2 regions of the Streptomyces sp. cg40 genome follow, and region 1 is predicted to be linked to the other one. Evidence: riboswitches for the same ligand, from Rfam matches in the RefSeq annotation. Region 1 holds a riboswitch; the other holds the start of a gene.
What was found. Region 1 has a riboswitch for glycine ahead of gcvT (glycine cleavage system aminomethyltransferase GcvT). Riboswitches for the same ligand answer to the same signal wherever they lie in the genome.
Positions count from the first base shown of each region.

Region 2: linked by a shared signal. The riboswitch ahead of gcvP (aminomethyl-transferring glycine dehydrogenase) and the one ahead of gcvT (glycine cleavage system aminomethyltransferase GcvT) in region 1 are both predicted to bind glycine.

Region 1 covers NZ_CP190128.1:3,579,978-3,595,248, reverse strand. Annotated here, with positions in the region: gene ACQHII_RS15630 (eCIS core domain-containing protein) at 1-61, opposite strand, end outside; gene ACQHII_RS15625 (LysR family transcriptional regulator) at 391-1,326, opposite strand; gene ACQHII_RS15620 (PLP-dependent aminotransferase family protein) at 1,356-2,705, opposite strand; gene ACQHII_RS15615 (LysE family translocator) at 2,857-3,504, shown strand; gene ACQHII_RS15610 (cytochrome P450 family protein) at 3,528-4,706, opposite strand; gene ACQHII_RS15605 (MBL fold metallo-hydrolase) at 5,476-6,447, opposite strand; gene ACQHII_RS15600 (helix-turn-helix domain-containing protein) at 6,475-7,362, opposite strand; gene fabG (3-oxoacyl-ACP reductase FabG) at 7,675-8,379, shown strand; gene ACQHII_RS15590 (hypothetical protein) at 8,429-8,752, shown strand; gene ACQHII_RS15585 (hypothetical protein) at 9,132-9,371, shown strand; gene ACQHII_RS15580 (L-serine ammonia-lyase) at 9,434-10,801, opposite strand; gene glyA (serine hydroxymethyltransferase) at 10,914-12,188, opposite strand; gene gcvH (glycine cleavage system protein GcvH) at 12,203-12,583, opposite strand; gene gcvT (glycine cleavage system aminomethyltransferase GcvT) at 12,694-13,836, opposite strand; glycine riboswitch at 13,871-13,989, opposite strand; glycine riboswitch at 13,990-14,089, opposite strand; gene ACQHII_RS15560 (AAA family ATPase) at 14,239-14,928, shown strand; gene ACQHII_RS15555 (enhanced serine sensitivity protein SseB) at 14,993-15,271, shown strand, end outside.
Region 2 covers NZ_CP190128.1:8,762,914-8,778,184, forward strand. Annotated here, with positions in the region: rRNA gene ACQHII_RS39615 (23S ribosomal RNA) at 1-2,644, shown strand, start outside; rRNA gene rrf (5S ribosomal RNA) at 2,732-2,848, shown strand; gene ACQHII_RS39625 (CDP-alcohol phosphatidyltransferase family protein) at 2,960-3,568, shown strand; gene ACQHII_RS39630 (mannose-1-phosphate guanyltransferase) at 3,683-6,178, shown strand; gene ACQHII_RS39635 (DUF881 domain-containing protein) at 6,346-7,182, shown strand; gene ACQHII_RS39640 (small basic family protein) at 7,179-7,511, shown strand; gene ACQHII_RS39645 (DUF881 domain-containing protein) at 7,517-8,353, shown strand; gene ACQHII_RS39650 (FHA domain-containing protein) at 8,415-9,296, shown strand; gene ACQHII_RS39655 (MerR family transcriptional regulator) at 9,340-10,077, shown strand; gene ACQHII_RS39660 (bifunctional nuclease family protein) at 10,163-10,636, shown strand; gene ACQHII_RS39665 (MerR family transcriptional regulator) at 10,853-11,497, shown strand; gene ACQHII_RS39670 (DNA polymerase IV) at 11,555-13,045, shown strand; gene ACQHII_RS39675 (PRC-barrel domain-containing protein) at 12,967-13,338, opposite strand; glycine riboswitch at 13,453-13,548, shown strand; gene gcvP (aminomethyl-transferring glycine dehydrogenase) at 13,728-15,271, shown strand, end outside.

The DNA of each region.
Region 1 (15,271 bases):
GGGACGCGGGGCGTCCGCCGGCCCGGTCGGCGCCGGAGTGGTTCTCTCCCTGGATGCGCATGCGCGATTGCCCTTCGCTCGACGGGTGCCCTTCCCTCTTACCGGACGGGGGGCGGGTGGAGGGGAGTCCGCGGGGGCAGAACCGGGGGCAGACTTTCCGGAGTTGTGGGCGCGGGTGGGGCGCGCTCGGTCAGCGCGGAGTTGCCCAGGTCGGTGTCCAGGTTCCGGTGGGCTGGCGGTCGGCTGTCGTGGTGGTGAGGTGGGTGCGGTGGGTGGGCGGCGTCGTCGGGGTGCCGTGGTCTTGCTGGACGGATGGTGGGGGGTGGCGGAGTCGTCAGGACGGACTGTCCGGTGTGGTGGGCGGGTGATTGTGGGGCGGGGTGCGCTCGGTCAGCGCGGAGTTGCCCAGGTCGGTGTCCAGGTTCCGGTGGGCCGGCGGTCGGCCGTCGTCGTGGCGAGGTGGGACCGGAGGGTGGGCAGGGCCGGGTGGGGGTTGTCGTGGTGCCAGAGGAGGGAGTGGGGGTAGACGGGGGTCGGGTCGGTCACCGGGATGCGGCGGAGGTCGTGGTCGGGGGGCCAGACGAGGCGGGTCCGTGCGGTGGTGAAGGTGGCGAGGGCCGGGGTGTCGGCGATGGTGTCGAGGAGGACGTCGGAGCCGAAGTTGGGGCCGGTCGCCTCGATCGTGAGGCCGAACTCGGCCACGAGGGCGTCGTAGTAGGCGGTCCACTCGGTTCCGGGGACGAGGCCGGGCATCCAGATCCGGTGCCCGGTGAGCTCGGCGAGGGTCACCGAGCGGGCGTCCGCCAGGGCGTGGGCGGGGCCGGTGAGGAGCTGGTGCGGTTCGTCGAGCACCCGGACGGATTCGATGTCTTCGGGGAGCGGGTGCCCCGGCACGGCGACCGCGCGGAAGGACGCGTCGATCGCGCCGGAGCGGATCGCGGCGACGGCCGTATCGATGTCGGACAGCATCACCACGTCGAGGTCGATCTCCGGGTGCGCCCGGTGGAAGTCGCGCATCAGGGCCGACGGTGCGACGCGCGAGGCGATCACGTCGACGCGCAGCGGACGGCGGCCGGGGCGCACGGACGCGCTCGCGCGCTCCGCGACGCGCAGCAGTTCGCGCGCGTGGGGCAGGAACGCCTGCCCGTCGATGGTGAGTTCGGCGCCGCGCGGAGCACGGGTGAACAGCCGTACGCCGAGGGCGCGTTCCAGCGCGGCGACGCGTTTGGAGACGGCCTGCTGGCTGATCGACAGGTCGGCGGCGGCCTTCTGGAACTGACCCGCTTCCGCGACGGCGACGAAAGTGCGTACTGCTTCGAGATCCACGGCGACCCACCTTAGGGAACACCACCACCTCAGTCGGTGACGAGGTCCTCCGGCGTGGAGCGGGCGAGTTCGGCGAGCGTGCCGAGCGCCCGGGAGAGGGTCTCCGGGGCGGGGGTGGCGAGGCCCAGGCGGACGGCGTTGGGGGAGTGGTGGGAGCCGACGGTGAACGCGGCGGCCGGTACCACCCCGATGCCGTGCCGTGCGGCCGCCGCGACGAAGGTGTCCGCGCGCCACGGGCGGGGCAGTCGCCACCAGCAGTGGAGGGAGCGCGGATCGCTCCGCACCGCGAACCCGGCGAGCTGCCGGGCCGCGATCCCCTGCCGTACCGCCGCTTCCTTCTGCTTGGCCGCCACCAGTGTCTTCACCGTGCCGTCCTGCTGCCAGCGGTGGGCCACCTCCAGGGCGAACCGGCCCGGGGCGCTGCCGCCGGACCGCAGGGCGGCGACGATCCCGCCCGTCAGGGCCTCGGGCGCCACCGCGAACCCGAGCGTCAGGCCGGGGGCGACGCGCTTGGACAGGCTGTCGATCAGGACCGTCCGCTCGGGGGCGTACGCGGCGAGCGGCGGCAGTTCGTCACGGAGGAAGGCCCAGATCGTGTCCTCGATCGCGGGGATCCCGAGCGCGAGCAGTACCTCGGCCAGCCGCTCGACGCGTTCGGCGGGCATGGTGAGCGAGAGCGGGTTGTGCAGCCTCGGCTGGACGTAGACGGCGTGCAGCGGGGCAGCGGTGTGCGACTCTTCCACCGCTTCCGGGACGAGTCCGGCGTCGTCCATGGCCAGCGGGACGAGGGTGATGCCGAGGCGGGCGGCGACGGCCTTGACGACGGGGTACGTCAGCTCCTCGACGCCGAGCCGGGCACCCGGCGGTACGAGGGCGGTGACTGCGGCCGCGATGGCCTGCCGTCCGTTGCCCGCGAAGTGGATCCGCGCCGGGTCCGGGCGCCAGCCGCCCCGGGCGAGCGTGTCGGCGGCGGACTCCCGGGCGGCCGGGAAGCCGGAGGTGCCGACCGGCCGCAGGGCGTCCCCGAGGGCGTCGGGCCGTAGGAGACTGCCCAGGCCCTCGGCGAGGAGCGCGTTCTGCCCGGGTGCGACCGGGTAGTTGAGCTCCAGGTCGACGCGCCGGCCCTCGGCGGGTTCGGTGAGCGCGGGGGCGGAGCCGGCCGGGTCGGCGGACAGTGCGCGGACGAAGGTGCCGCGGCCCACCTCGCCCACGGTCAGGCCCCGGCGGGCCAGTTCGCGGTACACGCGCGTGGCGGTGGAGTTGGCGATGCCGTGCCGCCGGGCGAACTCGCGCTGCGGGGGGAGCCGGTCGCCGGGACGGAGCGCGCCGGACCTGATCTCCCCGGCCACGGCGTCGGCGACGCTCTGGTAGTCCCGCACGGCTCTCCCGCCCTTCTCGCCCTCTTGGTCTCTGGCCTTCTTGGCTTCTTGGCTTCTTGGCTTCTCGATCGGGTGTCAATCCAATCATTGAATTGCACCGAGTGCAAAATGAACATTGCATCGAGGTGTGGGTCTCGAATACGCTCCGAACATGGTCGAACTGAGCGGCATACTGGGTGTGACGGCGGTGGCTCTGGGAATGGTGCTCACCCCCGGCCCGAACATGATCTATCTCGTCTCCCGCAGCATCACCCAGGGCAGGCGCGCCGGGATGGTCTCCCTCGGCGGGGTCGCACTCGGCTTCATGGTGTACCTGCTCGCGGCGAACCTGGGCCTGTCGGTGTTCTTCGTCGCCGTGCCCGAGCTGTACTTCGCGGTGAAGCTCGCGGGCGCCGGGTACCTCGCCTACCTGGCCTGGAACGCCCTGAAGCCGGGCGGGATCTCCGTCTTCGCCCCGCAGGACGTACCGCACGACTCACCGCGCAAGCTGTTCACGATGGGCCTGATGACGAACCTGCTCAACCCGAAGATCGCCATCATGTACCTCTCGCTGATCCCCCAGTTCATCGACCTGGACAAGGGGCACGTTCTCCTCCAGGGCCTCGTCCTCGGCTCGGTCCAGATCGTGGTCAGCATCGCGGTCAACCTCGCCATCGTCCTGGCGGCCGGCGCGATCGCCGTCTTCCTCGAACGCCGCCCCTCCTGGCTCAAGGTGCAGCGCTACGCGATGGGTACGGTGCTGGGCACGCTGGCGGTCTCCCTTGCCATCGACAACTCGGGCCCGGCCAGGGCGAATTGACACAACGTCACCACGTCACCGCGTCATACGACGACCGGCAGGGACGTGAGTCCGCGCGTCAACCGCGTGTGCCGCCAATCCAGTTGCTCCACGGGACGTGCCAGCCGTACGTCGGGGAAGCGGGCGAAGACGGCCCGGAGCGCGAGTTCGCCCTCCGCCCGCGCGAGCGGTGCGCCCAGGCAGCGGTGGATGCCGTGGCCGAAGGCGAGGTGACCGGTGGCGGCGCGGTCGAGGTCGAGGCGGTCGGGGCCGGGGAACCGCGCGGGGTCGCGGTTGGCGGCGCCGGGTGCGATGAGCACCGGAACACCCGCGGGGATGTCGGTCCCGCCGAGGGTGAGCGCCTCGGTGCTGTAGCGGAACGTGGCGATCCCGACCGGCGAGTCGAAGCGCAGCAACTCGTCGAGGGCGGTGCCGAACAGCTCCGGCTCGGCCTTCAACCGGGCGAGGGATTCCGGGTGTTGGAGAAGCGCCAGGGCCGCGTTGCCGATGAAGTTGGTGGTGGTCTCGTGCCCGGCCACGAGCAACAGCACGGCGAGCGACACGAGTTCGTCCTCGGTCAGCCGGTCCTGACCGTCACGCACCGCGATGAGATCGTCGAGCAGACTCTCGCCGGGGGAGGCGCGCCGGGCGGCGACGAGGTCGGTCATGTAGGTGCCGACGGCCTGCGAGGCGGCGTCGATCCGCCGCGGGTCTCCCGCGGCGAACAACTCGCCGGACCACGCGTGCACCGACCCGCGGTCGGCTTCGGGCACCGCGAGCATCTCGCAGATGACGGTGACCGGCAGCGGTACCGCGAGGCCGGCGACGAGGTCCACCGGTCCGTGTTCCGGCCAGGCGTCGAGGAGTTCGTCGACGAGCCCCGCGATGTAGGGGCGCAGCTTCGCCACGGCCCCGGTGCTGAACGCCTTGGTCACCAGGGCCCGTAGCCGCGCGTGCTCCGGGGGATCGGTGGCCAGCATGTTCCGCGAGACCGCCGGATGGAGATCGCGGTCGGACAGCCGGCCCGCGAAGAACCGCGCGGTGTCCTTCGAGAGCCGTGGGTCGGCGAACGCCTCCCGGGCCTCCGTGTAGCCCGTGACCAGATAGCCGACGCGCCCCGCCGAACCGGTCGGCACCTGCTGCACCGGCGCCGCGTTCCGTAGCCGCGCGTAGGTCGAATAGGGGTCGGCGAAGAACAGGGGGTCCTGCAACGGGTCGGTCACGCTTGCGGGTCCGTTCCTGCGGGGGCAGTTCGTCGTCGACGCTACCCGCGATCCGCTGGGCGCGGGCGCGGGTGATGAGGAGCGGCCGGTCGGGGTCGGTGCGGAGGCTTCCGCCCGGGAGGCGCCAGGGCGGCGGTACGACTTCGGCCGGCGGCTCGTTCCCGGCCGGATCCGCTGAGCGTGGGCGTGAGCGATGAGGAGCAGCTGGTCGGTGTCGGTGCGGTGGCTGTCCGTCCGGGAGGCGCCAGTGGGGTGGCGGTACGGCTCAGGCCGGCGGCTCGCTCCCGGCCGGATCCGCTGAGCGTGGGCGCGGGCGACGAGGAGCAGCCGTCGGTGTCGGTGCGGAGGCTGTCCGCCCGGGATGCCGCAGTGGGAGGCGGCACCGCGGCTTCGGCCCGCGGCTCGCTCCCGGCCTTCTTCGCCTGTACCGCGGCCCGCGGCACTGCGGCCTCCGCGAGCGCGTCGCCCTACTTTGGGATGCCCGTCATGCCCCGTGCGGTGACGCCCTGTTCGGTGCTCTCCCGCACCTGCTGGGAGGGGGCGGTCGGAGTCGTCCGCGTTTCCATCCGTCAACTCCGGCGCGGACAGGGCGACTTCGGGCATGGCGCCGGAGATGTCCTGCCGGAGGGGGCCAAGCGCCGCGTACGGCCGTGTCTGTCGGCGTCGGCGCTGGAGCCGGATGAAGGGCCTGGCCCCGGCCCCATCGGGGGTGGGCCCGGCCCTAGAGCAGTGAGAGTCCAATTCCCTCCACCTGTACGCGAGTTGACAATCAGGCCGACGCCGCCGTGTCCGACGCCCGTCGCCAGGCGATTCGCGCGGCGAGTGCGAACGGTTCGACCAGGCTCGGGCGGGAGTGGTCCTGGTTGAGGTGGCGGAACTCCGTGGAGAGGGTGATGGCGAGGCGTTCCGGGAGGCCGAGGCCGGGGTAGCGGTTCTCGTCGATGAGGATGCGGGCCGCTTCGATCGGGGTCTTGCCCTGGCCGTGCAGCAGGAGTGCCTGGTCGGAGAGGTCGTCCAAGTAGGAGATGTACGTGCGCAGTTGGGCGGGGGTCAGCAGTGGGCCGTGGCCGGGCACGATCCACTCGGGGTCGAATGCGAGGACGCGTTCGGCCGCCGCCGCGATCCGGTCGAGCGGGCCGGCCCAGTGGCAGGGGTGGTCGCCGGAGAAGACGATGTCGCCGGCGAACACGACCCGCTGCTCGGGGAGATGGACGACCAGGTCGCCCACGGTGTGGGCGGGGCCGACCTCGTGGAGTTCGACGGGGATCCGCCCGACCGTCAGGTCGTGGCGGCCGGTGAAGGTCTTGGTGGGCGGCAGGACCCGTATGCCCGAGAAGTCGAACTTCCCGAAGTGGCGGCGGAAGTACCAGCCCAGCGGCTGGCCCGGATCGCTCTCCCACACCAGCGCGTGGAGTTCCTGAGGCGTCGGCTCCACGCACTGGTGCTCAAGTGCCGCTTCCGTGGCGAGGATCTCGCTGCCGGTGAGGCACTGGTTGCCCCAGGTGTGGTCACCGTTGGCGTGGGTCGCCACCACGGTGCCCGGCGCGGTGCCGCCCGTCACCCGGCGGGCCGCGGTGAGGAAGGTCTCGGTCAGGGCGGGCGTGTACGGCGTGTCGACGACGAGGGCCTCGCCGTCCGAGTGGACCAGGCCGCAGTTGGCCAGACCCCAGGTGTCCACGCCGTCGGGGGCCCACATGTGCACGCCGGCCGCGATCTCGTGGAGCTGGGTTGCGTCAGTCATGGGGACGCATTCTTCCCGGACGGAATGTCAGGCGGCAACGGGGCGCTGCGAGGGCTCGAAGACGAGGAACAGGAACCGGGCCCCGGGCGAGCCGAAGGGCTGCGCCGCACACATCGTCACCACCCCCAGCTGGGACACCTCGTGGTGCTCGCAGCAGCGGTCCCGCCGGTCCTCCTCACCTTCCGGGGCGACAAATCCCGCGTGGCGCATGAGACGTGAGTCACCGTCAGGATGGACGTAGGCGATCTTGTGGTTGCGGTAGACGGGACCCGCGACCGGGTCGTCGTTGACCTCCTGGTCCAGCTGCTGGAGGTCCTTGTTGTCCGGGTGCGACGCAACGGCCGTGCGGAGCTGGGCGGCGACCGGCTCGGCCCACCGCTTCTCCCACTGCACCAGGTGGTGCTCGCGGGCGTCCTCGCGCAGCAGCATCCAGCGGATCAGGTTCTGCTCGGGCAGGCGGGCGGGCTTGCCCGGTTCCTGCGGGAACATCCGGATGAAATCGTCGTTGGCCGCCAGGACGTTCCAGGCGACGTCATTGGCGTAGCAGGGCTGGCCGGAAACGCGCTCGATCGCCGTCTGCCAGGCCGGGGCGACGCTGCTGCCCGCCAGTGGGTCCATGGGGAACGGCGGTTCGTAGCCCAGGGCGTAGACGTACAGCGCGGTGCGCTCGCGCTCCTCCATCCGCAGGGCCTGGGCGACGTTGTCGAGGAACTCCGCGGTGGGCGACGGCATTTCACCCCGCTCCAGGTCGGCGTAGGTGCGCTCGGAGACGTACAGCACCTGTGCCACCTGGGCCTGCGACAGCCCCGTGGAACGGCGCCCCCGTCCGCTGCGCTGCGGCCACCCGAGCTCCACCGGGTCTATCTGGGCCCGCTTCCAGCGCAGCAGCCTCTGCAGCGCCTCCTTGTTGTCCAACTCGGAACCTCTCCCGTGGCGCCCGCCGGGCCGCCGACTCAATTACCGGAAAACCCTTTTCAGGAAAATCCGGAACCGGAAAAAACAGACCCTGGTGTGCTCGACGCCGATGCAGAAAGATCACTCACCGGGTCGTTCGCGTTGCTGGGGACGTGAAGTCCCTGACCGCGAGGGGGCGTTGTTCGACGTGCGGTGGCCGATCCGACGCCATTCATCACCTAGAGTGACGGCTCGACTGATCTCCTTACAGTCGAGTACTGGCCAGATTGCCGTCGCTCACCGGCCGCGCTTTTCAGACCGGAAAGGCATTCTGTGTCCCGTTCAGTCCTGATCACCGGTGGCGGTCGCGGTATCGGCCTTGCCGTCGCCCGTCGTATGGCGGCCGCCGGTGACCGTGTCGCCGTGACGTACCGGACCGGCGAGCCGCCCGAGGGTCTGCTCGCGGTGCGGTGCGACATCACCGACACCGACCAGGTCGACGTCGCCTTCAAACAGGTCGAGGCGGAGCACGGTCCGGTCGAGGTCCTGATATCCAACGCGGGAATCATCAGGGACCAGTTGCTGCTGCGCATGTCCGAAGCGGATTTCACCGAGGTCGTCGACACCAACCTCACCGGCGCCTTCCGGGTGGTCGGACGAGCCGGCCGGGGAATGCTGCGCGCCAAGAAGGGCCGGGTCGTGTTCATCTCCTCCGCCGTCGCGCTGCGGGGCGAGAGCGGACAGGCCAACTACGCGGCCTCCAAAGCGGGGTTGATCGGATTCGCTCGCTCGATGGCCAGGGAACTCGGCGTGCGCGGGATCACCTTCAACGTGGTCGCACCCGGCCTCACCGAGACCGCGATGAGCGAGAACCTCACGGAGGAACAGCGCACACATCTGACCGGCCAGATTCCCCTCGGCCGCCTCGCCAGGCCCGAAGAGGTCGCCGCGGCCGTCGCGTTCCTGGCCTCCGACGACGCCGGTTACATCACCGGTGCCGTCCTGCCGGTCGACGGGGGAGCCGGGATGGGGCATTAGCGCCGCATTCATCTGTTCCTTCCTCACCCACCGCCAAGGAGTTTTGCGTATGCGCGGGCCGACTGCGCGGAATATGTATCACCTGACCGTCGACGACTTCACCGACGAGGACGTCGCCGAATTCCACCGTCTGATGAGCGAGCTGCTGACGAAATGCGCGTCGGTGGGGCAGCAGCACGCGCCGGAAGGAACCTGGGTTCCGTCCACCACCGGTCTCTTCGATCAGATGGCCGAGTCCATGCAACTGGTCGCCGAGGTCTCCCGGGCGCTCAACCACACACGCGCCGGCATCCGCCGGGTCGGCGGCCGGGCGCGCCAGCGGCTGTACGACCGCTTCAGCAGCACTCTCGAGGGCCCCGCCGGACCGGCCTGACCGACCATTCTCGGAAGGAAGTGCTCGGGCTTTCCCGCGAAGCCCTGAAGCCGCCGGGAGCGCATGTCCCGGGCGGGGGCCGGCCGGCAGGAGGGAAGCCTACCGGCCCCCGCCCGATGTCCCGCCCCGCGCCGCATGCCCGGAATCCGTTGGAATCCGCAGCGCGCGGTCTCCGCGCTCGCGGTCCTGGACATCGTGCCGACCCGGCACGCCTACCTGCACTCCGACGCCGACTTCGGGCGCGGCTACTACCACTGGTTCTTCCTGACCGCCGGCAACGGCAACCCCGAGCACCTGATCGGCGGCGACCCGGAGTTCTGGATCCGGGCCCGGATGGGCGCCCGGCACCCCCTTCGCCCCGGACGCCCAGGCCGAGTACGTGCGCTGCTTCTCCGACCCGGCCGCGATCCGCGCCGCCTGCGAGGACTACCGCGCGGCCGGCTCGATCGACCTGGTCCACGACGAGGAGGACGCGACAGCAGGCCGCCGCCTCACCCAGCCCCTGCTCACCCTCTGGGGCGAGCACAGCTTCGTAGGCTGCCACTACGACGTCCCGGCCGTCTGGTCCGAGTACGTCGACGCCGTCACCGGCGCCGGGGAACAGTCCGGGCAGCGGTAGCCCAGCTCACCCGCCTAACCCGCCTCGCCGAGGCCGGCTGAGCGCTTCCGAGGGGCGCTCCCTCAACACTCGATGATGTTCACCGCAAGCCCGCCCCGAGCCGTCTCCTTGTACTTCACGCTCATGTCCGCCCCCGTCTCCTTCATCGTCTTGATGACCTTGTCGAGGGACACCTTGTGGGACCCGTCCCCCCGCATCGCCATGCGCGCCGCGGTCACCGCCTTCACCGCGGCCATGCCGTTGCGTTCGATGCAGGGGATCTGGACGAGGCCGCCGACGGGGTCGCAGGTGAGGCCGAGGTTGTGTTCCATGCCGATCTCGGCGGCGTTCTCGACCTGCTCCGGGCTGCCGCCCAGGACCTCGGCCAGCGCGCCCGCCGCCATCGAGCAGGCCGAGCCGACCTCGCCCTGGCAGCCGACCTCCGCGCCGGAGATGGAGGCGTTCTCCTTGAAGAGCATGCCGATCGCGCCGGCGGCCAGCATGAAGCGGACGACGCCCTCCTCGTCCGCGCCCGGCACGAAGTTGATGTAGTAGTGGAGGACCGCCGGGATGATGCCGGCCGCCCCGTTGGTCGGGGCGGTGACCACCCGGCCGCCCGCCGCGTTCTCCTCGTTCACCGCCATCGCGTAGAGCGTGATCCACTCCATCGCGTGCGCCAACGGGTCGCCCTCCGCCCGGAGTTGGCGTGCCGACATGGCGGCCCTGCGGCGGACCCGCAGGCCGCCGGGCAGGATGCCCTCCCGCGACATGCCCCGCGACACGCACGCCCCCATCACCCGCCAGATCTCCAGCAGCCCGGCCCGGATCTCCTCCTCCGTGCGCCAGGCGCGCTCGTTCTCCAGCATCAGCGCGGAGATCGACAGACCGGTCTCCTGCGTGAGGCGCAGCAGCTCGTCGCCGGTGCGGAAGGGGTACTTGAGGACCGTGTCGTCCAGCTTGATCCGGTCGGCGCCCACCGCCTCCTCGTCGACGACGAATCCGCCGCCCACCGAGTAGTACGTCTTGGACAGCAGCTCGCCGCCCGCCGCGTCGTACGCCCACAGCGTCATGCCGTTCGCGTGGTACGGCAGGGCTTTACGGCGGTGCAGCTTCAGGTCGGCGTCGAAGTCGAACGGGATCTCGTGCTCGCCGAGGAGGCGGATGCGTCCGGCCGCCTTGATCTGCTCGACCCGTTCGTCGGCCCCCTCCACGTCCACCGTGCGCGGCGACTCGCCCTCCAGGCCGAGCAGCACCGCCTTCGGGGTGCCGTGCCCGTGCCCGGTCGCGCCGAGCGAGCCGTACAGCTCGGTGCGGACGGAGGCGACGGAGTCCAGCAGCTCCTCGTTGCGCAGCCGGAGCGCGAACATGCGGGCGGCCCGCATCGGGCCGACCGTGTGGGAGCTGGACGGGCCGATGCCGATCGAGAACAGGTCGAAGACCGAGATGGCCACGGTGACTCCTCAGAACGCAGGACGTGCGGGGTGGTGCGAGGGGGTGGGCACCGCCGTACACCTCTCAGTGTGCGGCGGTGCCCCGGTGGCCGACTACGGCCGGGCGGGCCGACTACAGGCCCGGATACAGCGGGTACTTCTCCGCCAGCGCCGTGACCCGGGCCTTCAGACCCGCCACGTCGGACCCCTCGAAGGGAGAGGGCGCCTTCAGCGTCTCGGCGATGACGTCCGCGACCTCGGCGAAGTCCTCCGCGCCGAAGCCCCGCGTGGCCAGCGCCGGCGTGCCGATGCGCAGGCCGGAGGTGACCATCGGGGGCCGCGGGTCGTTCGGGACGGCGTTCCGGTTGACCGTGATGCCGACCTCGTGGAGCCGGTCCTCGGCCTGCTGGCCGTCGAGCTCGGAGTTCCGCAGGTCGACCAGGACCAGGTGCACGTCCGTACCGCCCGACAGGACGTCGACGCCTACGGCCTTCACGTCGTCCCGGACGAGCCGCTCGGCGAGCAGCCGCGCGCCCTCCACGGTACGCCGCTGGCGCTCCTTGAACTCCTCGCCCGCCGCGACCTTGAAGGAGACCGCCTTGGCGGCGATCACGTGCTCCAGCGGACCGCCCTGGAAGCCGGGGAAGACGGAGGAGTTGAGCTTCTTCGCGAAGGACTGCTTGGCGAGGATGATGCCGCCGCGCGGGCCGCCCAGCGTCTTGTGGGTGGTGGACGTGACGACGTCCGCGTAGGGGACGGGATTCGGGTGGAGGCCGGCCGCCACCAGCCCGGCGAAGTGCGCCATGTCGACCCACAGATACGCCTCGACCTCGTCCGCGATCCGGCGGAACTCGGCGAAGTCCAGCTGCCGCGGGTACGCCGACCAGCCCGCGATGATGACCTTCGGGCGGTGCTCCTTGGCGAGCTTCTCCAGCTCGGCCATGTCGACCAGACCGGTCCGGGCGTCCACGTGGTAGGCGACCACGTCGAACTGCTTGCCGGAGAAGTTCAGCCGCATCCCGTGGGTGAGGTGGCCGCCGTGCGCCAGGTCGAGGCCGAGGATCGTGTCGCCGGGCTGGGCCAGCGCGAACAGGGCGGCCTGGTTGGCGGAGGCGCCCGAGTGCGGCTGGACGTTGGCGTACTCGGCGCCGAACAGCTCCTTGACCCGGTCGATCGCGATCTGCTCGGCCACGTCGACGTGCTCGCAGCCGCCGTAGTAACGACGGCCCGGGTACCCCTCGGCGTACTTGTTGGTGAGGACGGAGCCCTGTGCCTCCATGACCGCGACCGGAGCGAAGTTCTCCGAGGCGATCATCTCCAGCGTGGACTGCTGACGGCGCAGCTCGGCGTCGACGGCGGCGGCGATGTCCGGGTCGAGCTCGTGCAGGGGCGTGTTCAGGACGGACATGGTTCTACGACTCCTCAGCCGGCGGTGAAGGCGGTGTACTCGTCGGCGGAGAGCAGGTCCCCGGGCTCGTCCGTGATCCGCACCTTGAAGAGCCAACCGCCGTCGAAGGGCTCGGAGTTGACCAGCGCGGGCTCGTCCACGACGGCCGTGTTGATCTCCACGACCTCACCGCTGACCGGCGCGTACAGGTCCGACACCGACTTGGTCGACTCCAGCTCGCCGCAGGACTCGCCCGCGGTCACCGTCGTGCCGACCTCGGGCAGCTGGGCGTAGACGACGTCGCCGAGCGCGTTCGCCGCGAACTCGGTGATGCCGACCGTCGAGACACCGTCGACGGCGGCCGTCAGCCACTCGTGTTCCTTGCTGTACCGCAGATTCTCGGGGTGGTTGCTCATGGCGTGAATTCTCCTGTACGCGGGGGAGTGCTGGTGAAGGGGGGAATGCGGAGGGAATCGTCGAGCGGGGGCGATCCGCCCCGGTCACGGACCCGACGCTACGACGACTGTCACTTCTGGCGCTTGTAGAACGGCAGCGCCACGACCTCGTACGGCTCGTGACTGCCCCGGATGTCCACACCGACACCGGCCGTGCCCGGCGCGGAGTGCGCCGCGTCGACGTAGGCCATGGCGATGGGCCTGCCCAGCGTGGGGGAGGGGGCGCCGGAGGTGATCTCGCCGATCACCCGGCCGTCGGCGACCACGGAGTACCCGGCGCGCGGGACGCGGCGGCCCTCGGCGATCAGGCCGACCAGGACGCGCGGCGGCTGTGCGGCGGCCCGTTCGGCGGCGGCCGCAAGGGCCGTACGTCCGACGAAGTCGCCGTCCTTCTCGAACTTCACGACCCGGCCGAGCCCGGCGTCGAACGGGGTGAGCGAGGTCGACAGTTCGTGGCCGTACAGCGGCATGCCCGCCTCCAGGCGGAGCGTGTCCCGGCAGGACAGGCCGCACGGGATCAGCCCCGCCGACGCCCCTGCCTCGGTCAGCGCCTCCCACAGCTTCTCCGCGTCACCGGGGGCGACGAACAGTTCGAAGCCGTCCTCGCCGGTGTAGCCGGTGCGGGCGATCAGCGCGGGTACGCCCGCGACCGTGCCGGGCAGCCCGGCGTAGTACTTGAGGCCGTCGAGGTCGGAGTCCGTGAGCGAGGCGAGGATGCCGGGGGACTCGGGGCCCTGGACGGCGAGCAGCGCGTACGCGTCACGGTCGTCACGGACGACCGCGTCGAAGCCCGCGGCCCGCTCGACCAGCGAGTCCAGGACAATCTGGGCGTTGGACGCGTTGGCGACGACCATGTATGTGGAAAACGCAGCCTCGGTCCCGGCCAGCCGGTAGACGATCAGGTCGTCCAGGATGCCGCCGTCGGCCTGGCAGATCATGGTGTAGCGGGCGCGGCCGACGCCCACGGAGGCGATGTTGCCGACCAGCGCGTAGTCGAGGAGCGCGGCCGCGTCCGGTCCGGTGACCGTGATCTCGCCCATGTGGGAGAGGTCGAAGAGGCCGGCCTTCGTGCGGACGGCGAGGTGTTCGTCGCGCTCGGAGCCGTAGCGCAGCGGCATGTCCCAGCCGGCGAAGTCGGTCATCGTCGCACCGAGCGAGCGGTGCAGCGCGTCCAGCGCGGTGCGGCGCTTCTCAGGGGTGGCGGTACTGCTCATCGGTCGGTCTCCCAAGGCATGACGGCGAGGTCGTTCCTCCCCATCTGTCATCGGAACCTGAGAGGTTCGCCATGACCGCGCGGGACACGCACGGGCCATGGGTTGCACCTTGGGTGGGACCGCCGGCGACGGCGGCCCGCTTTTCAGATGTGCCTCGCCCGCGCGGTAACTGGGCCTGAGAGATTCAAGGGAGGGACTTGCTCCTTCGGCGCCCCGGAGGTCGTACGACCGGGGACTCTCCCGCGCGGATTCAAGCGGCCGGTATGCAGTTAGGCGCGCACATCATCGCACAGGCTTTGTAACAGGCCTGTGGCCGGAAGCGAACGGAACCGCGAGACACCGTGCATTACCTTCTCTTTACGTTAGTTGGGGAGAACCTTTCCTGACCCCGCAGGGAGGACGATCACGGTGACAAGGACCACGGTGTACGCCACGACCTCGGCCGTAGCGCTGCCCGAACAGCGCTCGGCCCCGGCCAGGGAGGCATGCCCGGCCCGCCCGGCACCGGTCGTCCGCGACCTCCGCGAGCGCGCCGGCCGCAGCCCGCACGGCCTCCGCTTCGGCCCCCGCGACCTGGTCGTGGTCACCGGCCTGCCCGGCAGCGGCAAGTCCACGCTGATGCGGCGCGCGGTGACCGGTGACGGCGTCCGCGTCGACAGCCAGGACGCCAGGGACCGCTGGGAGACCCGGGTGTCCCGTGTATCGGGCCTCCTCCCGTACGCGGTCTACCGCCCCCTGGTCCGCCTCGCCCACTACGCCGGACTGCACCGCACCCTGCGCTCCGCGTCCGGAGCCGTCGTGCACGACTGCGGCACCCAGACCTGGGTGCGCGGCTGGCTGGCCCGCGCCGCGCACCGCCGCGGCGGCACTCTGCACCTGGTGTTCCTCGACGTCAGCCCGGACACCGCGCTCGACGGCCAGCGCGAGCGCGGCCGGGGCGTCTCGCGGTACGCGTTCCTGCGCCACCGCCGGGCCGCCGCCCGGCTGTTGCGCGCCGTGGAGCGCGGCGACCTGCCGCACGGCGTGGGCTCGGCGGTCCTGCTGGACCGGGACGCGGCGGACGTGCTGCGGCGGATCGACTTCGCGGACTGAGCCGCTAGCCTTTTCCGTCACAGCACGTTTACAGCAGGCGGTTTCACCAGCAGGCGGTAGGTAGATGGACTTCCCGGCGGACTTCCCCGGTCAGGCGTACCCCCACCCGCATCCGCACGGCGGATGGCCAGGCAACGAGCTGGAGGAGGTGCTCTCGGTCTCCCTCGGCCTGCCCTCGGCCGGCGGCCGGATCATCGAGGTGCTGTCCCGCAGCTTCGTCTGGGTCCCGCTGCCCAGCGGCGGCGGCCCGCACAGCGGACCCCTGGACCTGCCCACGCTGGACATCGAGGGTCAGGCCTTCGTGCCGGTCTTCAGCTCCGAGGAGCAGTTCCGCAAGGTCGTC
Region 2 (15,271 bases), 5.2 Mb from region 1:
TCCCGTGTGAATCTGGCGGGACCACCCGCTAAGCCTAAATATTCCCTGGTGACCGATAGCGGATAGTACCGTGAGGGAATGGTGAAAAGTACCGCGGGAGCGGAGTGAAATAGTACCTGAAACCGTGTGCCTACAAGCCGTGGGAGCGTCGGAGTGCATGCTTGCATGCACTCTCGTGACTGCGTGCCTTTTGAAGAATGAGCCTGCGAGTTTGCGGTGTGTTGCGAGGTTAACCCGTGTGGGGAAGCCGTAGCGAAAGCGAGTCCGAACAGGGCGATACAGTAGCGCGCTCAAGACCCGAAGCGGAGTGATCTAGCCATGGGCAGGTTGAAGCGGAGGTAAGACTTCGTGGAGGACCGAACCCACCAGGGTTGAAAACCTGGGGGATGACCTGTGGTTAGGGGTGAAAGGCCAATCAAACTCCGTGATAGCTGGTTCTCCCCGAAATGCATTTAGGTGCAGCGTCGTGTGTTTCTTGCCGGAGGTAGAGCACTGGATAGGCGATGGGCCCTACCGGGTTACTGACCTTAGCCAAACTCCGAATGCCGGTAAGTGAGAGCGCGGCAGTGAGACTGTGGGGGATAAGCTCCATGGTCGAGAGGGAAACAGCCCAGAGCATCGACTAAGGCCCCTAAGCGTACGCTAAGTGGGAAAGGATGTGGAGTCGCAGAGACAACCAGGAGGTTGGCTTAGAAGCAGCCACCCTTGAAAGAGTGCGTAATAGCTCACTGGTCTAGTGATTCCGCGCCGACAATGTAGCGGGGCTCAAGCGTACCGCCGAAGTCGTGTCATTCCAGCATATACGCCCAACGGCGGCTGGGATGGGTAGGGGAGCGTCGTGTGCCGGGTGAAGCCGCAGCGGAAGCTAGTGGTGGACGGTTCACGAGTGAGAATGCAGGCATGAGTAGCGATACACACGTGAGAAACGTGTGCGCCGATTGACTAAGGGTTCCTGGGTCAAGCTGATCTGCCCAGGGTAAGTCGGGACCTAAGGCGAGGCCGACAGGCGTAGTCGATGGATAACCGGTTGATATTCCGGTACCCGCTGTGAAGCGTCAAACATCGAGCATCGTGATGCTAAGGCCGTGAAGCCGTTCCGGACCCTTCGGGGAATGGAAAGTGGTGGAGCCGCCGGTCCAAGCGGTTAGTAGGTGAGTGATGGGGTGACGCAGGAAGGTAGTCCATCCCGGGCGGTGGTTGTCCCGGGGTAAGGGTGTAGCCCGTCATCTAGGCAAATCCGGATGACATGAGGGTGAGACCTGATGCCGAGCCGATTGTGGTGAAGTGGATGATCCTATGCTGTCGAGAAAAGCCTCTAGCGAGTTTCATGGCGGCCCGTACCCTAAACCGACTCAGGTGGTCAGGTAGAGAATACCGAGGCGTTCGGGTGAACTATGGTTAAGGAACTCGGCAAAATGCCCCCGTAACTTCGGGAGAAGGGGGGCCATCACCGGTGATGAGTTTTGCACTCTGAGCTGGGGGTGGCCGCAGAGACCAGCGAGAAGCGACTGTTTACTAAAAACACAGGTCCGTGCGAAGCCGTAAGGCGATGTATACGGACTGACGCCTGCCCGGTGCTGGAACGTTAAGGGGACCGGTTAGTCAAGATTCGTCTTGGCGAAGCTGAGAACTTAAGCGCCAGTAAACGGCGGTGGTAACTATAACCATCCTAAGGTAGCGAAATTCCTTGTCGGGTAAGTTCCGACCTGCACGAATGGCGTAACGACTTCTCGACTGTCTCAACCATAGGCCCGGTGAAATTGCACTACGAGTAAAGATGCTCGTTTCGCGCAGCAGGACGGAAAGACCCCGGGACCTTTACTACAGTTTGATATTGGTGTTCGGTTCGGCTTGTGTAGGATAGCTGGGAGACTGTGAAGCCTGGACGCCAGTTCGGGTGGAGTCGTCGTTGAAATACCAGTCTGGTCGTGCTGGATGTCTAACCTGGGTCCGTGATCCGGATCAGGGACAGTGTCTGATGGGTAGTTTAACTGGGGCGGTTGCCTCCTAAAGAGTAACGGAGGCGCCCAAAGGTTCCCTCAGCCTGGTTGGCAATCAGGTGTTGAGTGTAAGTGCACAAGGGAGCTTGACTGTGAGACCGACGGGTCGAGCAGGGACGAAAGTCGGGACTAGTGATCCGGCGGTGGCTTGTGGAAGCGCCGTCGCTCAACGGATAAAAGGTACCCCGGGGATAACAGGCTGATCTTCCCCAAGAGTCCATATCGACGGGATGGTTTGGCACCTCGATGTCGGCTCGTCGCATCCTGGGGCTGGAGTCGGTCCCAAGGGTTGGGCTGTTCGCCCATTAAAGCGGTACGCGAGCTGGGTTTAGAACGTCGTGAGACAGTTCGGTCCCTATCCGCTGCGCGCGCAGGAACATTGAGAAGGGCTGTCCCTAGTACGAGAGGACCGGGACGGACGAACCTCTGGTGTGCCAGTTGTTCTGCCAAGGGCATGGCTGGTTGGCTACGTTCGGGAGGGATAACCGCTGAAAGCATCTAAGCGGGAAGCCTGCTTCGAGATGAGTGTTCCCACCCACTTGATGGGTTAAGGCTCCCAGTAGACGACTGGGTTGATAGGCCGGATCTGGAAGCCCCGTAAGGGGTGGAGGTGACCGGTACTAATAGGCCGAGGGCTTGTCCTCAGTTGCTCGCGTCCACTGTGTTGGTTCTGAAACCACGAACAACCCCGTACAGGTCACGTGCGGTGCGGTTGATGTGTTTCATAGTGTTTCGGTGGTCATAGCGTGAGGGAAACGCCCGGTTACATTCCGAACCCGGAAGCTAAGCCTTACAGCGCCGATGGTACTGCAGGGGGGACCCTGTGGGAGAGTAGGACGCCGCCGAACTCCTTTTAGAGCTCTGGCTCTTGGGCACGCAGCCCAAGAGCCAGAGCTTTTTTGCGTTGGGGTAAGGTCAGGGAGCATCGTTGGCTCGATTTCCCCACAGGAGGCCCCCGGGTGGAGGTCCAGGAGACCCGCGTCCAGACAGACCGGGTGCTCACCATCCCGAACATCCTCAGCATGGCACGCCTGGTCGGCGTACCCATCTTCCTGTGGTTGATCCTCAGGCCCGAGTTCGGAGGGCCCAAGAGCGACGGCTGGGCGCTCCTGGTGCTGATGCTGAGCGGGATCAGCGACTACCTGGACGGTAAGCTCGCGCGGCGCTGGAACCAGATCAGCAGCCTTGGCCGGCTTCTAGATCCGGCCGCGGACCGGCTCTATATTCTCTCGACTCTCGTCGGACTCACCTGGCGCGAGATTCTGCCAATCTGGTTGACCGCGGTACTGCTGGCGCGGGAGCTGGTTCTGTTGGTAGTGGTGGGCGTCCTCAGGCGTCACGGCTATCCGCCGCTGCAGGTGAACTTCCTGGGTAAGGCCGCGACGTTCAACCTGATGTACGCGTTCCCGTTGCTGTTGCTCAGTGACGGAAGTGGATGGCTTCCGTCACTCGCAGCGATTTTCGGATGGGCGTTCGCCGGATGGGGTACAACGCTGTACTGGTGGGCAGGAGTCCTCTACGTGGTACAAGTCCGCCGCCTGCTGCGTGCGGATGCCACGGCCGACTGACCTTGCCGATGGGGCGGTAACAGTCGCTCGATGGCCCGCTGAGCGAAAGTGCGGGACAATCTGGACTGGTGAAGTCGGCTAGCCCGTCGTCTCTCAGAGGAGGACGCTTCCGACATGAAGGCCGTCGTGATGGCCGGAGGCGAAGGCACACGCCTTCGCCCCATGACCTCAAGCATGCCCAAGCCACTGTTGCCCGTGGTCAATCGACCGATCATGGAGCACGTGCTGAGGCTGCTCAAAAGGCATGGGCTCAATGAGACCGTAGTCACCGTGCAGTTCCTGGCCTCGCTGGTCAAGAACTACTTCGGTGACGGCGAAGAGCTCGGCATGGAGCTCTCGTATGCCAATGAGGAGAAGCCACTCGGTACCGCCGGAAGCGTCAAGAACGCCGAAGAGGCGTTGAAGGACGATGCCTTCCTCGTCATCTCCGGTGATGCCCTGACCGACTTCGACCTCACCGAACTGATCAATTTCCACAAGGAAAAGGGTGCGCTGGTCACGGTCTGTCTGACCCGGGTGCCCAATCCGCTGGAATTCGGCATCACTATTGTCGACGAAGAGGGAAAGGTCGAGCGTTTTCTTGAGAAGCCGACCTGGGGTCAGGTCTTCTCGGACACGGTGAACACGGGCATCTACGTGATGGAGCCCGAGGTCTTCGACTATGTCGAGGCCGATGTTCCGGTCGACTGGTCCGGCGATGTCTTCCCGCAGCTCATGAAGGAAGGCAAGCCGGTCTACGGCTTTGTCGCCGAGGGCTACTGGGAGGACGTCGGCACTCACGAGAGCTATGTGAAGGCGCAGGCCGATGTCCTGGAGGGCAAGGTCGACGTCGAGATCGATGGCTTCGAGCTGTCGCCGGGCGTGTGGGTGGCCGAGGGTGCGGAGGTGCATCCCGACGCGGTTCTCCGCGGGCCGCTCTACATCGGTGACTACGCAAAGGTTGAGGCCGGCGCCGAAATCCGTGAGCACACCGTCATCGGTTCGAACGTCGTCGTAAAGACCGGGGCTTTTCTGCACAGGGCGGTCGTGCACGACAACGTGTACGTCGGGCAGCACAGCAATCTGCGTGGCTGTGTCGTCGGAAAGAACACCGACATCATGCGTGCCGCCCGGATCGAGGACGGCGCGGTCATCGGTGACGAGTGCCTGATCGGTGAAGAATCGATCGTGCAGGGCAATGTGCGGGTCTACCCGTTCAAGACGATCGAGGCCGGCGCCTTCGTCAACACGTCGGTCATCTGGGAGTCCAGAGGGCAGGCGCACCTCTTCGGTGCGCGCGGTGTGTCCGGGATCCTGAACGTGGAGATCACTCCGGAGCTGGTGGTACGCCTCGCCGGCGCCTACGCCACGACCCTGAAGAAGGGCTCGACGGTCACCACGGCCCGCGACCACTCCCGAGGCGCCCGTGCGCTCAAGCGGGCGGTGATCTCGGCCCTGCAGACCAGTGCCATCGACGTGCGGGACCTGGAGAACGTACCGCTGCCCGTGGCCCGACAGCAGACCGCGCGGGGCAGTGCCGGCGGGATCATGATCCGGACCACACCCGGGGTGCCGGACTCCGTCGACATCATGTTCTTCGACAGCCAGGGCGCCGACCTCTCGCAGGGGAGCCAGCGCAAGCTGGACCGGGTGTTCGCGCGCCAGGAGTACCGGCGCGCGTTCCCCGGCGAGATCGGGGACCTGCACTTCCCGGCCAGCGTCTTCGACTCGTACACCGGGTCCCTGCTGCGGAATGTCGACACGACCGGAATTGCCGACTCCGGCCTGAAGGTCGTGGTGGACGCGTCGAACGGCAGCGCCGGGCTCGTGCTGCCCAGTCTCCTCGGCAAGCTCGGTGTGGACTCGCTGACGATCAATCCCGGTCTCGACGAGTCCAGGCCGACGGAGACCGCGGACACGCGGCGCTCGGGGCTGGTGCGGCTCGGTGAGATCGTGGCCTCCGCGCGGGCGGCGTTCGGAGTGCGCTTCGACCCGGTCGGTGAGCGGTTGTCGCTCGTCGACGAGAAGGGGCGGATCGTCGAGGACGACCGGGCCCTCCTGGTGATGCTCGACCTGGTGGCCGCGGAGCGGCGCAGCGGGCGGGTGGCGCTGCCGGTGACCACCACGAGGATCGCCGAGCAGGTGGCGGCGTATCACGGGACCCAGGTCGAGTGGACGACGACCTCGCCGGACGACCTGACCAGGGTCGGTCGCGATGAGACGACCATCTTCGGCGGGGACGGCAAGGCCGGTTTCATCATCCCGGAGTTCAGCAGCGTCTTCGACGGTGCCGCAGCGTTCGTACGACTCATCGGGCTGGTGGCGCGGACTCAACTGACGCTGAGCCAGATCGATGCCCGGATTCCGCGGGCGCACGTCCTGAAGCGGGATCTCGCGACTCCCTGGGCCGTCAAGGGACTTGTGATGCGCCGGGTCGTGGAGGCGGCCGGTGATCGCTTTGTCGACACCACGGACGGGGTACGGGTCGTGGAGACCGACGGGCGCTGGGTGATGGTGTTGCCCGACCCGGCAGAGGCGGTCACCCATCTGTGGGCCGAAGGGCCCGACGACGCTTCCGCGCAGGCCCTGTTGGACGAGTGGTCGGCGGTCGTGGACAGCGCCGGACGGTAAAACGCGGACCACGCGCGCGTGCCGGACATGTCTCCCCAAGGGGGCCTGTCCGGCACGCCGGTGGGGCCATTCGGAGGTACAGGCCACCACGTGCGACGATGTGCGGCATGCCGCAGCAGCCCCCCGTTCGGAGCACACCCACGCGCCCTGCGCGTCCGGACGCATCCATGTCGCTGCTCACCAACGTCATGGACCACAGCCTCGACGAGGGTTACGCCGAGGCCGCCGCCCGGAAGAAGGCCGCGGGCGTGGGCGGCATGCCGAAGACCCTCAGGACGAAGCTCGGTCTCGCCGCCGGTCTGGTGCTGGCGGCCCTTGTCGTGACCCTGGGAGCGGCGCAGGCGCGGGTGGCCGCCCCCGTGGTGGCCAAGGAGCGCCAGGAACTGATCGACCGTATCGACAAAGAGACCAAGTCGGCGGACAAGCTCGAAGACACCGTCGACACGCTCCGGGACGACGTGAGCGCGCGGCAGCGGGCGGCGCTGAAGACCAGCGGCGGCAGCGGCCAGGCGGACCTGGTGAGCATGCTGTCCGGCGCCACCGCGGTGCACGGTCCCGGTGTGAAGCTCATCGTCGACGACGCGAAGGAAGCCAGCAGCGGCGGAGGCGACGACCCGCGCGAGACCGCGGACTTCTCCGACACCGGGCGGGTGCGCGACCGCGACATGCAGCGCGTGGTCAACGGACTGTGGGCGGCCGGCGCCGAGGCCGTCTCCGTCAACGGGCAGCGGCTGACGGCGCTGTCCGCGATCAGGGCCGCGGGCGACGCGATACTGGTCGACAACAGGCCACTGGTGCCGCCCTATACGGTGCTCGCGGTGGGGGACGGGAAGCGTCTGAGCACGAGGTTCCAGAACGGTGCCGACGGGCTCTATCTGAACGCTCTGGAAGACAACTACGGCATCAGGGCGACCATCGCCGTGGAGAGCGATCTCCGGCTGCCCGCCGCGCCGAGTGTGATCGTACGAACAGCACAGCCGAGAACTGAGAAGGGCACATCGTGATCGCCGTACTGGGCCTCATCGTGGGAGTGGTGGCCGGAATCCTGGTCCGGCCTGAGGTGCCGGTGGTTGTCGAGCCCTATCTGCCGATCGCCGTCGTCGCTGCGCTCGACGCCGTCTTCGGTGGTCTGCGGGCGATGCTCGACGGGATCTTCGACGACAAGGTCTTCGTGGTGTCGTTCCTTTCGAACGTGGTCGTGGCCGCACTGATCGTGTTCCTGGGCGACAAGTTGGGCGTCGGCGCCCAACTGTCCACCGGCGTAGTGGTCGTTCTCGGCATCCGGATCTTCTCCAACGCCGCGGCCATTCGCCGGCACGTCTTCCGGGCGTGAGGTCGATGAGCAACGAGGACGAGCAGCCGGCGAACAGGCTGCGCAGGGAACTGCCCGAAGAGGTACCGGCGTCTGCTTCCGCGGAGGCGCCGGTCGCCGAGGAGACGCCCGCTCCCACCGTCACGGGTCGGCAGCGGCTGGTGCAGGGGCTGTGGCCGCCGCGCGCCAGCAGGGCCCAACTCATCGTCGCCGTGCTGCTGTTCGGCCTAGGTTTCGGGCTGGCGGTGCAGGTCGCCTCGAACAGCAACAGCGACAGCGCGCTGCGCGGGGCCCGGCAGGAAGATCTTGTGCGCATCCTCGATGAACTGGACGACCGTACTCAGCGTCTTGAGGACGAGAAGCAGGGTCTGCAGAAACAGCGCGACGAGCTGGAGAACAGCTCCGACCAGGCCGAGGAGGCCCGCAAGCAGACGGCCGAGAAGGAGAAGCAACTCGGCATTCTGGCGGGCACCGTGGCCGCGCAGGGACCCGGCATCACGATGACCATCGACGACACGAAGGGAACGGTCGAGGCGGACATGTTGCTCGATGCGGTCCAGGAGTTGCGCGCGGCCGGCGCGGAGGCGATCCAGGTGAACGGCGTACGTGTGGTGGCCGGCACCTATCTGACGGACTCCGACAAGAGCGTGAGCGTCGACGGGAACAAGATCAACGCCCCCTATCGTTTCAAGGTCATCGGCAAGCCGCAGGATCTCGAACCGGCGCTCAACATCCCTGGAGGCGTGGTGCAGACTCTTGAGAAGGAGCAGGCCACCGTCACCGTCGGGCGGTCGAGCAAGATCATTGTGGATGCCTTGCGGGCCGCGAAGCAGCCTGACTACGCTCGGTCGTCCTCCCGGTGAACCGGGGGTGCATGGGGACCGTCCGGCGAGGGCATGAGGTTGCGGGGGGTCGACGCACCGATTGGGTGGTGCGTGGTGGAAACTGTCTGGTGGATACGGACGTTGTGAGGATGTCCGGGTCGACCGGTGTGTTCAATCAGGGTTCGTCCTGCCCCACGGGCGGGTCTGTTTCGGTCAAGGGGAATCGCCCGTGAAGTTGTTTGCGAAGTTGTTCGGCAAGAGTGCGAAAGAGAGCAGCGACAATCAGACCGCTCGCCATCGCGCACAACCGGACGCGGAGGGCCAGCGTCCGCTGTTCCGCGACCAGGTCGCTGGTCAGGGCGCGCCGTCGGTTGACCCTGCGCAGTCCGGCGACATAGGTTTCGGGCAACCGTCAACCTCAAGTACGGGTGGAGGGTTTTCCCCTATGTCGGCCCTGGTGTGTACGAGGTGCGGTAACCGCAACGCGGAGAACAGCCGCTTCTGTTCCAACTGCGGTGCGCCACTGCGCCCCGGTGTGACCCCGGAGCGTGCGTCCGAGACGACGTCCACGATCTCCATCTCCGGTCTCGAGGCCTACGACGCCGAGGTGACCGGCCAGACGCAGATGCCGACGCTCTCCCCGGAGGCGCAGGCGGCCGTCGACGCCCTGCCGTTGGGCTCGGCGCTCCTGGTGGTGCGGCGCGGTCCGAACTCGGGCAGCCGCTTTCTGCTGGACGGCGAGCTGACCACGGCCGGCCGTCATCCGCAGAGCGACATCTTCCTGGACGACGTGACGGTCTCGCGCCGCCATGTGGAGTTCCGGCGCGTTGCCGACGGTTCCTTCACGGTCGCCGACGTCGGCAGCCTGAACGGCACTTACGTCAACCGTGAGCGCATCGACTCGGTCCCCCTGGCCAACGGTGACGAGGTGCAGATCGGCAAGTACCGGCTGGTGTTCTACGCGAGCCAGCGGGGTTACTGACCCTCTCTCGGACTGTGTCCGGGGGATTCCCCCAGGAAGGTCCATGCTTCAAACACCGAGCGGCGGTGCCGGGCACGGTACCGCCGCCGCGGACACCGGGCTGATGAGTATCGGCACGGTGCTGAACACGCTGCGCGACGAGTTCCCCGAAGTCACCATCTCCAAGATCCGTTTCCTGGAGTCGGAGGGGCTCATCGAGCCGCAGCGGACCCCTTCCGGATACCGCAAGTTCAGCCCCGCCGACGTCGAACGCCTCGGCCATGTCCTGCGGATGCAGCGGGACCACTATCTGCCGCTGAAGGTGATCCGCGAGCACCTCGACGCCATGGAGCGCGGGGAGGCCGCCCCACTGCCCACCGTGGGCCGTCAACGGGACGGCGAGGTCGTCCTGGAGCCCGTGGAGGGCCCCACGGCGGCCCGGATCGGGCGGGCCGAGCTGCTGGCCGCCGCCGGGATCGGTGAGCAGGAGCTCGACGAGTGGGAGTCGTACGGACTCATCGCTCCACTGCCGGACGGCGTGTACGACGCGGAAGCCGTCACCGTGGCCGGGCTCGTCCTGGAGTTGGGGCGGTTCGGGATCGAACCCCGGCACCTGCGCGCCATGAAGGCCGCCGCGGACCGCGAGGCCGGGCTCGTCGACCAGGTGGTCGCCCCCCTGAAGCGGCACCGCAATCCGCAGACCAGGGCCCACGCGGAGGCCCGCACGAAGGAACTGGCGGGGCTCACGGTGAAGCTGCACGCCGCGCTGGTGCAGACCGCGCTCGGCGTGCGCCTGCCCTGAGCCGGGCGGGATTGCGGCAGCCTGATCGGTCACCCGATCCCGGCCCGACTACCCAAACGTCCCGGGCACGGCCTAGGGTTGCTGTGTGAACGAGCTCGATGTCGTAGGTGTCCGGGTCGAAATGCCCTCCAACCAACCGATCGTGCTCCTGCGTGAAGTGGGAGGCGACCGCTACCTCCCCATCTGGATCGGGCCCGGGGAGGCGACGGCGATCGCCTTCGCACAGCAGGGCATGGCCCCCGCACGACCGCTGACCCACGACCTGTTCAAGGACGTGCTGGAGGCCGTCGGCCAGGAGCTCACCGAAGTGCGCATCACGGATCTGCGTGAGGGCGTCTTCTACGCCGAGCTGGTGTTCGCCAGCGGAGTCGAGGTGAGCGCCCGCCCGTCCGACGCCATAGCGCTGGCACTGCGCACCGGGACGCCGATCTACGGCAGCGACGGCGTGCTCGACGACGCCGGCATCGCGATCCCGGACGAGCAGGAGGACGAGGTGGAGAAGTTCCGCGAGTTCCTCGACCAGATCTCGCCCGAGGACTTCGGGACCAACAGCCAGTGAGATCGGGGGCCGGCAGAGAAATGGTGGCATTTGCCACCGGCGTGTGAGAGCGTCCTGCGGCCCGCCGCGAGCGCATTCGGCTAGCCTTTCCCCGCGGTGGGGTACGGGAAACCACTCCTAGGGTGATTATCACTCGGCGTGCCTAGCGTGGCGATCGTTGACGCACCCCTGGTGACTGCCTACCGTCGAGAAGGCAGGTCAAGGACGGAGGTCGGCGTGAGAAGCAGCGGCGACGGTACGGCTGGGGGTGCCCCGGAACGCAGTTTCGGGGACAGTGGCCCGTACCCGCTTCATGGCAGTGCGGCCGATCACGCTCCGCATCGACCCACTGCCGTGCCGAGCAGCGGAGGGGCGACGTCCATGGCGTCCGAGCAGATCGGCTACCGGGGCCCTACGGCCTGTGCGGCGGCAGGCATCACCTATCGGCAACTGGACTACTGGGCACGCACCGGGCTCGTCGAGCCCAGCGTGCGGCCCGCACACGGGTCGGGGACGCAGCGGCTCTACAGCTTCCGGGACGTCGTAGTCCTGAAGATCGTCAAGCGGTTCCTCGACACGGGTGTCTCGCTGCAGAACATCCGCAGCGCCGTTCTGCACCTGCGGGAGTGCGACTTCCGCGATCTGGAGCGGATGACGCTGATGAGCGACGGCGCCACGGTCTACGAGTGCACCTCGCCGGACGAGGTCCACGCCCTGCTCCAGGGCGGCCAGGGGATCTTCGGGATCGCCGTGGGTGTCGTGTGGCGGGATGTGGAGAGCGCCCTGTCGCAGCTGCACGGGGAGCGCGTCGACACCGGTGAGACGCTCGTCGGGGTCAACCCCGCCGACGAGCTGGCCAGGCGGCGCAACCGGGCCGTCTGAGGGCCCGGCGGGAGCCGTAGCGGGGCATTGTCAGTGGCGTAGGGCAGCATCGGAGATGTGAGAACCGCGCCCACGATCCTGCATCTCGACATGGATGCCTTCTTCGCCTCGGCGGAGCAGGCGTCCAAGCCGAGCCTGCGCGGGAAGGCCGTCGTCGTGGGCGGGCTCGGACCACGCGGTGTGGTGGCCACCGCGTCGTACGAGGCCCGGGTTTTCGGGGTGAACTCGGCGATGCCCATGGCCCAGGCGCGCAGACTCGCTCCGAACGCCGCGTATCTTGTGCCGCGCTTCGGGTTCTACCGGTCGATCAGCGAGCAGGTGATGGCGCTGCTGCGGGCGCTGTCGCCACTGGTGGAGCCGCTGAGCCTGGACGAGGCGTTCGTGGACCTGGAGGCCGGCGAGGCGGCCTGGGACGCCGAGTCGGCACGCCGGGCCGGGGAGCGGCTCCGGGCCGACATACGGGCCGCCACGGGACTCACCGGCTCGGTCGGTCTCGCCGCCTCCAAGATGCTCGCCAAGATCGCCTCCGAGCGGGCCAAGCCCGACGGGCTGGTGCTGATCGAGCCCGGGAGCGAGCGGGCACTGCTCGGGCCGTTGTCGGTGCGCACGCTGCCGGGGGTCGGACCGGCGACGGGCGACCATCTGCGGCGGGCCGGGATCACCACGGTCGACGAGATCGCCGAGGCGGGCGAGGACGAGCTCGTACGACTGGTCGGCAAGGCGCACGGGCACTCGCTGTACGCCATGGCGCTCGCGCACGACGAGCGGCCCGTGGTCGCCGAGCGGGAGACCAAGTCGGTGTCGGTCGAGGACACCTACGACGTGGACATCCACGACCGCATCCGGGTGGGCCTGGAGGTGCAGCGTCTCGCCGACCGGTGTGTACGGCGGCTGCGGGGCGCCGGGCTGTCGGGGCGGACCATCGTGCTCAAGGTGCGGCGGTACGACTTCTCGACGCTGACGCGGTCCGAGACGCTGCGCGGGCCCACCGACGACCCCGGGGTGGTGCGGGAGGCCGCGGCTCGGTTGCTGGACTCCGTGGACACCACGGGCGGGGTGCGGCTGCTCGGGGTCGGCGTCTCCGGGCTCGCCGACTACACGCAGGAGGACCTGTTCGCGCAGGCGGCGGGGGAGCAGGTCGACCTTCTTGAGGAGGAACACGCGGAGGAGGAAGCGAGCGGGGAGCAGGCCGCGCCCGTGGAGCGGCGCTGGCCCGCGGGCCACGATGTGCACCACTCCGGGTTCGGGCACGGGTGGGTGCAGGGCAGCGGGCTGGGGCGGGTCACCGTGCGCTTCGAGACGCCGGAGGATGCCGGGCCCGGGCGGGTACGGACGTTCCGGACCGACGATCCCGAGCTGGAGCCGGCGGATCCGTTGCCGTTGGTGACGCGGGACGCGGGTGAACTGGCCGCCGCCTCAGGGCAGTTGGTGGTGCTGCCCCCGGAGAATCGAAGACCCGCCGCCTCTGCTCAGGTGTCGTCCGAGCCCGCCAGTTTGCCGAAGTCGCGGTCCGGGAGGGAGGGCGGTGGGGCCACGTCCAGGCCGTAGTGGTGGTAGAGCTGGAGTTCCTGGTCGGGGGAGAGATGGCGGCCCACTCCGAAGTCGGGGGCGTCCTTGATCAGGGAGCGGTCGAAGGGGATGTGCAGGGTGCCCTCGATCAGCTCGCTGGGCTCCAGAGGGACGAAGGCGTCCCTGGAGAACAGGCCGGTGCGTATGGCCGCCCACTCCGGTACACCGGTCGCGTCGTCGAGGTAGACCTCGTCGATCGTGCCGATCTTGGCGCCGGTGCGGTCGAACGCCTTGCGGCCGATCAGGTTGCGCGGATCGATATCGGTCTGCACGGGCCCTCCTCCTGGTCGCAACTCATCCGTAAACTCTACAAAAGAGCACATTCGGGCCGGTGGCCACTCGAAAGCTCGGCTTCACCGCTCGCTGGTAGGCTGGCGAGCGGCTGCTGACCCCGTGCGGGAGAGTCCTCCAGACTTCATCGGAGGCGCCGAAGGAGCAAATCCTCCCCGGAATCTCTCAGGCTCACGTACCGCACGGACGAGGTCACTCTGGAAAGCAGAGCGGGTGCCGGCGACGGCCCGCGCTCTCACCGACGGTGAAAACCGGTGACCCTCGGGTGGCCGGTGAAGCTCTCAGGTTGAGATGACAGAGGGGGAGGCCGTCCGGGCACCCCACTGTCGTGGTGCCCTCGAAGGTCGTGTCCGACCAGGAGGCCTCCCAAATGACCGCCCCTCGCACTTCGCTCTCCGAGCTCGAACAGGGCATCCCGTTCGAGCAGCGACACATCGGTCCCGACCAGGAAGCGCGGGCCAAGATGCTCGCGCAGGTCGGCTACGGCTCGCTCGACGAGCTCACGGCTGCCGCGGTCCCCGATGTGATCAAGAACGCCGACTCCCTCGACCTGCCGGGCGCCCGCACCGAGGCCGAGGTGCTGGCCGAACTGCGGTCCCTCGCGGACCGCAACGAGGTCCTGGGCTCGATGATCGGGCTCGGGTACTACGGGACCTTCACCCCGCCCGTGATCCTGCGCAATGTCATGGAGAACCCGGCCTGGTACACGGCCTACACGCCGTACCAGCCGGAGATCTCCCAGGGCCGGCTCGAAGCCCTCCTCAACTTCCAGACCATGGTCGCCGACCTCACCGGGCTGCCGACCTCCGGCGCTTCCCTGCTCGACGAGGGCACGGCCGCCGCCGAGGCCGTGGCGCTCTCGCGGCGCATGGGCAAGAACAAGAAGGGCCTGTTCCTGGTCGACGCGGACGCGCTGCCGCAGACCATTGCCGTGATCGAGACCCGCGCCGAGCCGGCCGGAGTCGAGGTCGTCGTCGCCGACCTCAGCGAGGGCATCCCCGCCGAGATCGCCGAGCGCGAGATCAACGGCGTGCTCGTGCAGTACCCGGGTGCCTCCGGTGCCGTACGCGACATCAAGCCGCTGATCGAGCAGGCGCACGCGCTCGGCGCACTCGTCACCGTCGCCGCCGACCTCCTCGCGCTCACGCTGCTGAAGTCGCCGGGCGAGCTGGGCGCGGACATCGCGGTCGGTACGACGCAGCGCTTCGGGGTGCCGATGGGCTTCGGCGGGCCGCACGCCGGATACATGGCCGTGCACGAGAAGTTCGCGCGCAGCCTGCCCGGGCGGCTCGTGGGCGTCTCCGTCGACGCCGACGGACACAAGGCTTACCGCCTCGCCCTCCAGACCCGCGAGCAGCACATCCGCCGCGAGAAGGCCACCAGCAACATCTGTACCGCCCAGGTGCTCCTTGCCGTCATGGCCGGGATGTACGCCGTCTACCACGGGCCCGACGGGCTGAGGGGCATCGCGCGGCGGACGCACCGCTACGCCACGATCCTCGCCGCCGGGCTCACCGCCGGCGGGGTCGAGGTTGTGCACGGCGGCTACTTCGACACGCTGACCGCGCGCGTGCCCGGCCGGGCCGCCGAGGTCGTCGCCGCAGCCCGCGAGGACGGCGTCAACCTCCACCTCGTGGACGCGGACCAGGTGTCCATCGCCTGCGACGAGACGACCACGCGTGCCCAACTGGCGGCCGTATGGACCGCGTTCGGGGTCGAAGGAGACATCGAGGCGCTCGACGTGAGTGCCGAGGACACACTGCCCGAGGCGCTGCTGCGGAACGACGCGTACCTCACGCACCCCGTGTTCCGGGACCACCGTTCCGAGACCGCGATGCTGCGCTACCTGCGCAGGCTCGCCGACCGGGACTACGCGCTCGACCGGGGCATGATCCCGCTGGGCTCCTGCACGAT